DNA from 2 places in the Kitasatospora sp. NPDC096140 genome. Region 2 is predicted to be linked to the other one. Evidence: riboswitches for the same ligand, from Rfam matches in the RefSeq annotation. Region 2 holds a riboswitch; the other holds the start of a gene.

Region 1 (5,581 bases), on a different contig from region 2:
CACCTACCTGCTCGCCCTGGCGCCCGGCGAGCTGGGCACCCACCTCGCCCTCACCGCCGGATCGGTGGGAGCGGCGGACGCGCTGCTCTGCGGGCTCGCCGACCACTTCCTGCCCTCCGAGCGGGTGCCGGCGCTGCTCGACGACCTTGCCGGGCTGCCCGTGCACGACGCCCTGGAGCGGCACGTCGAACCCGCGCCGACCGGTGCGCTGGAGGGGCAGCGCGCCTGGATCGACGCCTGCTACGCGGCCGGTACCGTCGAGGAGATCCTCGACCGGCTGCGGGACAGCGGTGAACCCGAGGCGAAGAAGGCCGTCGACCGGATCACCGCCAACTCCCCGACCGCGGTGAAGGCGACGCTGGCGGCCCTGCGCCGGGCCCGGGCCCTCGGCCCGCTGGAGGCGGTGCTCGACCAGGAGTACCGCACCTCGTGTGCGGCGCTCGCCACGCCGGACCTCGCCGAGGGGATCCGGGCGCAGGTGATCGACAAGGACCGCTCGCCGCGGTGGAGCCCGGCCACCCTGGGCGCCGTCGAACCCGCTGCCGTGGCCCGCTACTTCGCCCCGCGCGGCGATGGCGAACTCGGCCTCGCCGCCACCACCACATCCCTGGAGCGCTGGTGACCCACAGCATCGGATTCATCGGACTGGGCAACATGGGCGGCCCGATGGCCGCCAACCTCGTCAAGGCCGGGCACCGGGTGATCGGCTATGACCTCTCGGCCGAGGCCCGGGACCTGGCCGCGGCGCAGGGAGTGATGATCGCGGTCTCCGCCGCCGAGGCGGTCGGCGAGGCCGACGTGGTGCTGACCATGCTGCCGACCGGACGCCATGTCCTCGACTCCTACGGCGAGTTGACCGAGGCGGCCTCGGGTGCGCTGTTCATCGACTGCTCCACCATCGCCGTCGGGGACGCCCGGGTCGCCGCCGACCTTGCCCGCACGGCCGGCCACCGGGCCGTCGACGCGCCCGTGTCCGGCGGTGTGCCCGGTGCCGAGGCCGCGAGCCTCACCTTCATGGTCGGCGCGGAGGACGTCGACTTCGCCGAGGCGGAGCCGCTGCTGGCCGCGATGGGCCGCAGGGTCGTGCACTGCGGCCCCTCCGGTGCCGGGCAGGCCGCGAAGATCTGCAACAACATGATCCTCGGCGTCTCGATGATCGCGGTCAGCGAGGCCTTCGTACTCGGGGAGAGCCTCGGGCTCAGCCATCAGGCCCTGTTCGAGGTGGCCTCCACCGCCTCTGGGCAGTGCTGGGCGCTCACCTCCAACTGTCCCGTCCCCGGCCCGGTCCCGGGCAGCCCCGCCAACCGCGACTACGCCGGCGGATTCGCCGCCGCCCTGATGGCCAAGGACCTCGGACTCGCGGCCGCCGCGGCCGCCGCCTGCGACGTACCGGCCGAACTGGGCGGCAGGGCATCGGAGGTGTACGCCGCGTTCGCCGAAGGGGCGGGCGCCGGGCTGGACTTCTCCGCCATCATCACCACCCTCCGGAAGGACACCGCATGACGTTCGAGACGATCCTGGTCGAGCGCAAGGGCCGGGTGGGGCTGATCACGCTCGACCGCCCGAAGGCGCTCAACGCGCTCAACACCCAGCTGATGACCGAAGTCGTCGCCGCGGCCACGGAGTTCGACCGGGACAGGGAGATCGGCTGTCTGGTGGTCACCGGCTCGGAGAAGGCCTTCGCGGCCGGCGCCGACATCAAGGAGATGCAGTCCCTGGAGTTCGTCGACGCCTACCTCGGCGACTGGTTCGCCGCCTGGGACCGCTTCGCCGCGCTGCGCAAGCCGGTCGTCGCGGCGGTGGCCGGGTACGCGCTGGGCGGCGGCTGCGAGCTGGCGATGATGTGCGACGTCCTGCTGGCCGCGGACACCGCCAAGTTCGGGCAGCCGGAGATCAAGCTCGGTGTGATCCCCGGCATCGGCGGCTCGCAGCGGCTCACCCGGGCGGTCGGCAAGGCCAAGGCGATGGAGCTGTGCCTGACCGGCCGGATGATGGGCGCCGAGGAGGCCGAACGGGCCGGCCTGGTCTCCCGGATCGTCCCCGCCGACCAGCTGCAGACGGAGGCCCTGGCCACCGCCGAGACCATCGCGGCGATGTCCGCTCCGGCGGCGGTCATGCTCAAGGAGAGCGTCAACCGCTCGTACGAGACCACCCTCGCCGAGGGCGTCCGCTTCGAGCGCCGGCTCTTCCACGCCACCTTCGCCACGGCGGACCAGAAGGAGGGCATGGCAGCCTTCGCCGAGAAGCGCCCGCCGACGTTCGGCAACCGCTGACGTTCGGCAACCGCTGACGTTCGGCAACCGCTGACGGGCCGGCCCGGTGCGCCGCCCCCTCCACGGGGCGGCGCACCGCCGGTCAGCTCCCGGCCCGCCGGAGCAGGTAGGTGTCCATGATCCAGCCCTTGCGCTCGCGGGCCTGCTCGCGCAGCTCGCGGATCCTCGGGGCGGCCTCGGCGAGCGGGCCGGCGACGAGGATCTCGTCGGGGGTGCCGAGGTAGGCGCCGTACCGGATCTCCAACCCCTCGGGGTCGATCCCGGCGAAGGCGGCCCGGCCGTCGAGCATCACCACCACGTCGTCCACGCCCTCGGGGAAACCCTCGGCCAGACGGCGGCCGGTGGTGATCTGCACCGGGCGGCCGACCCGGGTCAGTGTGGTGCGGTGGCGGGCGGCGAGCGCCGAGACGCTGCTGATGCCCGGGACCACCTCGAAGTCGAACCCGACGGTGCCGCGGGCCAGGACGTCGTCCACGACGGCGATGACGCTGTCGTACAGGCTCGGGTCGCCCCAGACCAGGAAGGCGCCGGTCTCGTCCTCGCCGAGGTGCTCGGCGAGGAGCCGTTCGACCAGGTCGGCGCGGCGGACGCGCCAGTCGTCGACGGCGGCCGCGTACGCGGGGGTGCCGCGGTCCCGTTCCGCGTCCGGCGCCTCGACCACGCGGTGCCCGGCGCGGCCGTGCTCGGCGAGGATCCGGCGACGCAGCCGGATCAGGTCCTGCCGTTCCTCGCTCTTGTCGAGGATGAAGAAGACGTCCGTGCGGGCCAGCGCCCTGACCGCCTGCAGGGTGAGGTGGTCGGGGTCGCCCGCGCCGATACCGATGACGAAGATGTGCCGCATGGGAGGCATTCTGCCGTCCGAACCGCTGCGATCTCGTCCGGCCGGCGGGGGCGAGTCGGCGAACTACGCCGTGGTCACCGTGATGTGACGCACGATCCCTTGACCCGATCTTTTCCGTTTCGCCATGATGAGCCGTCACGTAGTGACTCCGCCCACGGGGGAAGTCCGGTTCGAATCCGGCGCTGGCCCGCAACGGTAGGCCGCCGACGCCACGTCGGCGGCGAGCCCGAGTACCCGTCGGCGGAGGTGTGTCGTCCCCTCCTCCCGTCGTGGTCTGCGGGCCGGAGCTCCGAGGGTTGCTCCGGCACGGCGCCGACGCCCTCCGGGCCCCTGCGTCCAGGCCCGGAAAGGCACCCATGCCCACGCTCCGCCGTACCCTCGGTCTGCTCGCGATACCCGCCCTGGCCCTCGCCACCGCGCTCCCCGCCGCCACCGCCGCCCACGCCGACACGACCTCGTCTTCGTCCAGGACCGTCCGTCCCGACGCCGCCGCGGCCGGCTGGCTGGCCCGCCAGCTCGTCGGCGGTGACCACTTCGAGTCCGTCTTCAACGGCACCGCCTACCCCGACCAGGGGCTGACCATCGACGCCGTGCTGGCCTTCGCCGCCTCGCACAGCTCCGACGAGGCCGCCGCCAACGCCACCGTCTGGCTGGCGAAGCCCGAGATCATCTCCGGCTACCTCGGTGACGGCACCACCGAGGCGTACGCGGGCGCGACCGCCAAGCTGCTGCTCGCCGCCGAGGTCCGCGACGCGAACCCGGCGAACTTCGGCGGCGTCGACCTGCCGGCCCGGCTGCGCTCCCTCCAGACCGCCGAGGGACGCTTCTCCGACCGCTCCCAGTGGGGCGACTACAGCAACGCCTTCGGCCAGTCACTGGCCCTGATCGCCCTGCACCGCACCCCCGGCGGCGCCCCGGCGGCAGCCGTGGACTACCTCGCGAACAGCCAGTGCGCGGACGGCGGCTTCCCCGTCGCCTTCGGCCAGGCCACCTGCGCCGGCGACCCGGACGCCACCGCCCTCGCCGCCCAGGCCCTCGCCGCCACCGGCCGCACCGCCAAGGCCAACGCGGGCCTCACCTGGCTCACCACCCACCAGAACGCCGATGGCGGCTTCGCGGCCGCCGGGGCGACCGCCTCCAACGCCAACACCACCGGCCTGGCCACCCAGGCCCTGCTCTCGGGCGGGCGCTTCGGTGCCGGCCTCAAGGGCTGGAGCCGGCTGGTCAAGCTCCAGCAGGGCTGCGCCGCCGACCCGGCGGTCCGCGGCGCGGTCGCCTACGACGCGACCGGCTTCAACGCGGGCAACGGCGCCCGGGCGACCGCGCAGGCCGTCCTCGGCCTGGGCGGTGCGCCGCTGGCCACCCTGTCCGCCGCCGGCGCGCGCCCCGACGCCCCCACCCTGGCCTGCCCGGCCCCGGCCACCCGCTGAACAGGCCCGAAACCGCGAGGAGTTCACCGATGACCGACACCCTCACCCCGGCCCGCCCGGCCCGCCCGGCCCGCCGTACGCTCGGGTCGATCGCGGCCGCGGCGGCCCTCACCGCCGGCCTGCTCGGCGCCTCCGCCGCCCAGGCCCCGCAGGCCCACGCGGCGGCATGCGACGGCACCACCGGCGTCACCGTCGTGGTCGACTTCACCGCCGTCGGCGGCGGCATCGAGACCGGCTGCGCCCCCGGGGACCCGGCCAGCGGCCTGGCCGCGCTGACCGGCGCCGGGTTCTCGTACGCCTTCCACCCGCGCTTCCCCGGCTTCGTCTGCAAGATCAACAGCCTGCCGACGACCTGCACCAACCCCACCGGCAGCGCCTACTGGTCGTACTGGCACGCCCAGCACGGCGGCCCCTGGTCGTACAGCAACCTCGGCGCGGGCAGCTACAACCCGGCGCCCGGCGACGTCGAGGGCTGGTCCTTCGGCGCCGGCGCCCAGCCGGGCATCACGGCGCCCTGACACCCCATGGCACATCGGTGCCCCAGCCCCTTCCACGAGGAGCCGGGGCGCCGGGTGCCCGGGGCTCACCGCCGGCGGCGGACGAAGCGCTCGGCCAGCACCACGGTGATGACGGCGGCAGCGGTGAACAGCAGTGTGTTGGCCACGATGCCCGCCGTGGTCAGCCACCCGGGATCATCGCCGTTCGGGAGTCGTGTCGTGGTGAACAGCTCACCGACGCCCGTCAGCAGCCCCCGGGCGAGGTAGACGCCCGCGAACGCGGCGAGCCCGACGGGCAGGGTGAGGACGATCGACGCGAGGTAGTAGCGCCCGTTCCCCGTCAGCCCGCCCAGGGCGGCCAGTACGCCGACCGAGGCCACGTAGCCGCCTGCCACCCACCTGGAGACACCCATCGGTACCACTTCCCCCTGTTCCGTGGTCCGGCGGCGGGATCCGTCGGGCCGTCGTGGTTCTGCCCTGCCGAGGGGAGGATGATCCGTGCTCGACTCCCCTGCGGAGTCGTGCGGTCAGCTGCCGTAG
Region 2 (5,581 bases):
CACCCGGCCCGGCGCCGCGTGCCCCGTGCCCGGCGCCCGGCGCCCGGCCCGCAGCCCCACGGCTGCCGGCCGCGCGGGCGCCGGCCCCCGGGTCAGAGGAGGGGGGTGAGCCAGCGGCGGAGGAGCTCGGTGTAGTGGTCGGGGGCGCTGTTCCACAGGGTGCCGTGGTCGGCGCCGGGGAAGGCCTGGAGGTTGACCACGTCGGGGCGGGCGGCGGCGAGCCGCTCGGCGCTGTGGAACGGGGAGACCCGGTCGTCCGGACTGTGCAGGAGCAGCGTCGGGACGCGCAGGTCGGCACCCTCGGCGATCCGGGAGAAGTCGGCGAGGTCGACCCCGGTGCGGCCCCGCGCGGCGAGGACACCGAGTTCGGCGGCGGCGCCGCGGAAGCCGAGCCGTTCGGCGTCGCGGCGGGCGGAGCCCGGCAGGTCGAGGACCGGCGAGTCGAGGATCAGACCGCTGATGGCGTGGGCCCAGGTCGAGCGGGCCGCGGTCTGCAGGACCACCGTGGCGCCGACCGACCAGCCGTAGAGGATCACCCGGCTCGCGCCGTTGTCGAGCGCCAGCCGTACCGCCGCCTCGACGTCCCGCCACTCGGTCTCGCCGAAGTGGCTGTACCCGTCCGGGGAGGCCGGGGCTCCCTCGTCGCCGCGGTACGTGACGGCGAGGACGGGCAGGCCGAAGCGGTCGAGGACGGGCAGCACCGGGAGGGTCTGCTGGCGGTCGGCCTCCGGGCCGTGGACGAGGATCACCCAGGTGCCGCGCTTGCCGTCGAGGTGCCAGGCGGGGAGCGCGCCGAGTTCCCCGTCGGCGGAGGTGTCGGTGTAGGCGAGGCCGAGTGCCCGGGTGGGGTCGCCGAGGTGGACGCGGGGGGTGAAGCGGACCTCGGTGCCGGGGGTGAGCGTGCCCTGGTCGGCGCGGACCAGCCGACGGGTGACGCCCTGCTCGTCGCTGTGCAGGACGTCCTCGACGACGGCGTGGCCGTTGTCGCCCCACTCGACCGCCCAGCGGCCGGGGTGCAGGCTCTCCGGACTGCGGGTGAAGGTGACCCGCCCGGCGCCGACGCTCCGGACCACGACCGGCCCGGACTCCCGCCCGGACTCCCGCCCGGCGGTCACCGGACGGACCATCCGCTCGGAAGCCCGACGGCCGATCACCAGGACGACGGCCCCGGTTCCGACGGCGGCGGCCGCCACGACGGCAGCGGTTCCCCAGCGCATATCGTTCCCCGCTCTGTTGGTCTCGGACCGGACGGTGTTCGTGCACCAGTCCACCGGCGCCCCGCCCGCGCGGCCACCGGGCTGACCCGTCCGGGGCACGGCCTCCGGATCCGCACCCGCCGTCGGAGGGCCGGCCGCCTCCCCTTGTTACGCGGTCGGCCCGGTGGTGCCCGTTGTCACGCGGTCGGCCCGGTGGTGCCCGCGGTGTCGAGGAGGTGCCAGAAGCGGGGGGTGAGGGATCCGGCGGCCGGGGGCGGTGCGGTGCGGGCGGTGGCGCCCCAGTGGGTAGGGACGTGGTGCTCCTGGTGGAGGGCGGCGAGGGCGTCGGCGAGGGCGTCGGCGGGGGCGGGGACGATGCGGGCGAGGGCGCGGAGGTGGGGCTGCCAGCGGCCGGTGACGCACTGGCGGAGGAGGTGGTCGAGCGCCTCCCCGCGGCCGGTGGCCTCGACGAGTTCGGGCAGGCCGAGGCCGAGGACGTCGGCGAGGGCGCGGGTCTGTTCCTCGTCGCCCTCCCAGCGGTCGGTCAGTTCGGCCTGCCGGTAGGAGCCGAGGGTGGTGCCGGTGCGCTCGGCGACGGCCGCCTGGCCGAGCTCACGGGCGACGCGGTGGTCGCGCAACCGGACCGGACGGGTGTCCATCAGCTGGGCGGCGGGGCACCAGAGGGCGCGGGCGAGGGCGATGAACTCCGCTTCGCCGGGGCGCAGCTCGCCGCTCTCCCAGGCGAGGACGTGGGCGGGCAGCAGCCGTACGCCGTGCGCGGCCAGGCCCTCGGCGACCTGTTCGGGGGTGAGGCCGAGGGCGGCCCGGTGGGCGCGGGCGGCTGCGGGCGAGAACGGCACCGGGGGCGGGGCGGCGGGGGGCTTTCTGCGACGCATGCCACCGAACGCTAGGCGCGGACCACGGCGCGACCCCAGCGACCGAACCCACGAAGCGGCCGGCCCGGGGGCGGTGCCGCGCTGGGCGATCCCACAGCTCATCGGCCGCCGTCCCGTGTGACCAACCCCTCCGTGACCTCGGTTGACTCCCGGTTCGGCCGCGTGATGGGATCCTGGGGCCAATCGGAGGCATGGAGAGGAAGCCGGTGCGAGTCCGGCGCGGTCCCGCCACTGTCACCGGGGAGCACGCTCGGAAATCTCGCCACGGCGGGCCGTCAGAAGCCGCTGGAAGGCACCGGGGGTGCGTCCGACCCGGAAGCCAGGAGACTCTCGCCCCCGCTACGTCGATCCAGGGCGCGGACCCTGAGTGAGGACACGCACGCGATGCAGGCTGCCCCGCCCGGCCGGACTCCGAACTGCCTTCCGCCGAGCCGTCTCCCGATGAGCCGCCTCTCGATGAGTCGCCTTCCGCTGGGCTCCCTCTCGTTGAGCTGTCCCTCCATGAGCCGCCTTCCGGCGTGCGGCCGGTGACCGTCCGTCCTGCGGCCGGCCGCCGCTGGGGCCGCGCCGCCGCGTTCGCGGTGGGCGCCGTCGTGGGCTACGCCGCCGACGCCCGCTTCGCCGACCCGCGCCGGGGCCACCCGGTGGCCGTCTTCGGCAGCGCCGCCACCCGCCTGGAGCGGCGGCTGTGGCGCGACGACCGGGCGGCCGGGGCCGGGTACACGGCGCTGTGCGTGGGTACGGTCGCGGCGGGCGCCCTCGCCCTGGACCGTACCGTCGGCCGGCGACCGCTGGGCCGGGCCGCACTGGCGGCGGCCGCGACCTGGACCGTGCTCGGCGGCACCTCGCTGACCCGGGAGGCCCGCGCCATCGGCCGCTCCCTGCAGCAGGGCGACCTGCGGGCCGCGCGGGAGCGGCTGCCGCACCTGTGCGGGCGGGACCCGAGCGCGCTGGACGAGCAGCAGATCGCGCGCGCGGTGGTCGAGTCGGTGGCCGAGAACACCGCCGACGCCGTGGTGAACGCCCTGGCCTGGGGCGCCCTGGCCGGCACGCCCGGGCTGCTGGCCTTCCGCGCGGTGAACACCCTGGACGCCATGGTGGGCCACCGCTCGCCGCGCCACGCCCGGTTCGGCTGGGCCTCGGCCCGGCTGGACGACGTGGCGGGCTGGCCCGGCGCCCGGCTGACGGCCCTGCTGACGGTGGCCGCCGCCCCGCAGCCGCGGACGGCCTGGCGGGTCTGGCGGCGCGACGGCTCCTCGCACCCGAGCCCGAACGCCGGTCAGGCGGAGTCGGCGTTCGCCGGCGCGGTGGGCGTGCGGCTGGGCGGGACGCTGCAGTACGGCGAGCGCGTCGAGCACCGGCCGGTGCTCGGCGGGGAGCTGCGGCCGGTCACGGTCGACGACATCGAACGGGCCTGCACGCTCTCCCGGCGGGTGGGCGCGCTGGCGCTGGGTACGACGGTCGCGGGGCACGTCCTGCTGCGCGCGCTCCGTGGGAAGAGGGGAAGGGCATGACGAACGCGCTGCTGGTCGCCGGGACGACCTCGGACGCGGGCAAGAGCGTGGTCACCGCCGGCATCTGCCGCTGGCTGGCCCGCCAGGGCGTGCGGGTCGCGCCGTTCAAGGCACAGAACATGTCGTTGAACTCCTTCGTCACCGCCGACGGCGCCGAGATCGGACGCGCCCAGGCGATGCAGGCGCAGGCCGCCCGGGTGGAGCCGGAGGCGGCGATGAACCCGGTGCTGCTGAAGCCCGGCGCGGACGGCCGCAGCCAGGTGGTGCTGCTGGGCAGGCCGGTCGCCGAGGTGGGCGCGCTGGACTACCGCGAGCGCAAGCCCGTCCTGCTGGAACGCGCCCTGGAGTGCCTGGCCGATCTGCGCAGCCGCTACGAGGTGGTCGTCTGCGAGGGCGCCGGATCGCCCGCCGAGATCAACCTGCGCGACCGCGACATCGCCAACATGGGCCTGGCCACGGCCGCCGGGCTGCCCGTGGTGGTGGTCGGGGACATCGACCGGGGCGGTGTGTTCGCGGCGATGTACGGCACGCTGGCGCTGCTGTCCGCGGAGGACCAGCGGCACGTGGCGGGCTGGTTCGTCAACAAGTTCCGCGGCGACGCGCGGCTGCTCGCGCCCGGCCTGGAGATGCTGCACGGGCTGACCGGCCGTCCGGTGCTGGGCACCCTGCCGATGCTGCCCGGGCTGTGGCTGGACGCCGAGGACTCGCTGGACCTGTCGACCGTGGTGGACCGGGTCGACGGGCGCGGCCCGGTCGGGGCGGACGTGCTGCGGGTGGCCGTGGTGCGCTTCCCCCGGCTGTCCAACTTCACCGACGTGGACGCGCTGGCGCAGGAGCCCGGCGTCCTGGTGCGCTGGGCCACCAGGCCGGAGGAGCTGGCCGACGCCGACCTGGTGGTGCTGCCCGGCACCCGGGCCACCGTGGCGGACCTCGCCTGGCTGCGCGAGCGCGGCCTGGAACCGGCGCTGAAGGCGCGCGCGGCGGCCGGGCTGCCGATCCTCGGGGTCTGCGGCGGCTACCAGATGCTGGCGCGCGGGATCGTCGACGAGGTGGAGTCCAAGGCGGGCGCCGTCGACGGGCTCGGCCTGCTGCCGACGCAGGTGCGGTTCGGCGTCGAGAAGGTGCTGGCGCGGCCGGTCGGCGAGGCGTACGGCCGGCGGGTCGTGGGCTACGAGATCCACCACGGGGTGGTGACCGTGGAGGGCGGCGACAGGTTCATCTCCGATGACCGGGGGCAGAGCCTGGACGGCTGCCGGGCGGGCTCGGTCTGGGGCACGACCTGGCACGGCGTGCTGGAGAACGACGGCTTCCGCCGCGAACTCCTGCGCGAGGTCGCCGACCTGGCCGGGCGGGCGTTCGTGCCGGCCCCGGACACCTCGTTCGCCGAGGCGCGCGAGGCCCGGCTGGACCGGCTGGGCGACCTGATCGAGGAACACGCGGACACCGACGCGCTGTGGAAGCTGATCGAGGGCGGGGTGCCGGCGGCCGGATCGCTGCCGTTCCTGGCGCCCGGGGCACCTGGGAGTGACGCATGACTGACGTCCGCTATCCGTTCACCGCGATCGTCGGCATGGCCGACCTGCGGCTCGGGCTGCTGCTGAACGCGGTCTCCCCCGCTGTGGGCGGCGTGCTGGTGCGCGGCGAGAAGGGCACCGCGAAGTCGACCATGGTGCGCGCGCTGGCCGGCCTGCTGCCGTCCATCGCCACCGTTGAGGGCTGCCGCTTCGCCTGCGACCCGGCCGCGCCCGACCCGCAGTGCCCGGACGGGCCGCACTCCGCCGCCGTGAGCCACGAACGGCCGTCCCAGCTGGTCGAGTTGCCCGTCGGCGTGGCCGAGGACCGGATCGTCGGCTCGCTGGACCTGGAGCGCGCACTGGCCGAGGGCGTCAAGGCGTACGAGCCCGGACTGCTCGCCCGGGCGCACCGCGGCGTGCTGTACATCGACGAGGTGAACCTGCTCCAGGACCACGTGGTG

What was found. Region 2 has a riboswitch for cobalamin ahead of ABT048_RS12425 (cobalamin biosynthesis protein). Riboswitches for the same ligand answer to the same signal wherever they lie in the genome.
Region 1: it holds a riboswitch for cobalamin, as region 2 does, so the genes downstream of both, ABT048_RS19600 (peptidase) here and ABT048_RS12425 (cobalamin biosynthesis protein) in region 2, are expected to answer to the same signal.

The regions. Positions count from the first base shown of each region.
Region 1 is NZ_JBEOUW010000017.1:85,380-90,960, reverse strand. It holds gene ABT048_RS19620 (enoyl-CoA hydratase/isomerase family protein) at 1-622, shown strand, start outside; gene mmsB (3-hydroxyisobutyrate dehydrogenase) at 619-1,503, shown strand; gene ABT048_RS19610 (enoyl-CoA hydratase) at 1,500-2,273, shown strand; gene cobF (precorrin-6A synthase (deacetylating)) at 2,356-3,114, opposite strand; cobalamin riboswitch at 3,221-3,370, shown strand; gene ABT048_RS19600 (peptidase) at 3,471-4,544, shown strand; gene ABT048_RS19595 (SCO2322-related protein) at 4,574-5,062, shown strand; gene ABT048_RS19590 (hypothetical protein) at 5,128-5,454, opposite strand; gene ABT048_RS19585 (prenyltransferase/squalene oxidase repeat-containing protein) at 5,569-5,581, opposite strand, start outside.
Region 2 is NZ_JBEOUW010000010.1:15-5,595, forward strand. It holds gene ABT048_RS12415 (alpha/beta hydrolase family protein) at 93-1,217, opposite strand; gene ABT048_RS12420 (helix-turn-helix domain-containing protein) at 1,394-2,092, opposite strand; cobalamin riboswitch at 2,290-2,421, shown strand; gene ABT048_RS12425 (cobalamin biosynthesis protein) at 2,620-3,606, shown strand; gene ABT048_RS12430 (cobyric acid synthase) at 3,603-5,141, shown strand; gene ABT048_RS12435 (putative cobaltochelatase) at 5,138-5,581, shown strand, end outside.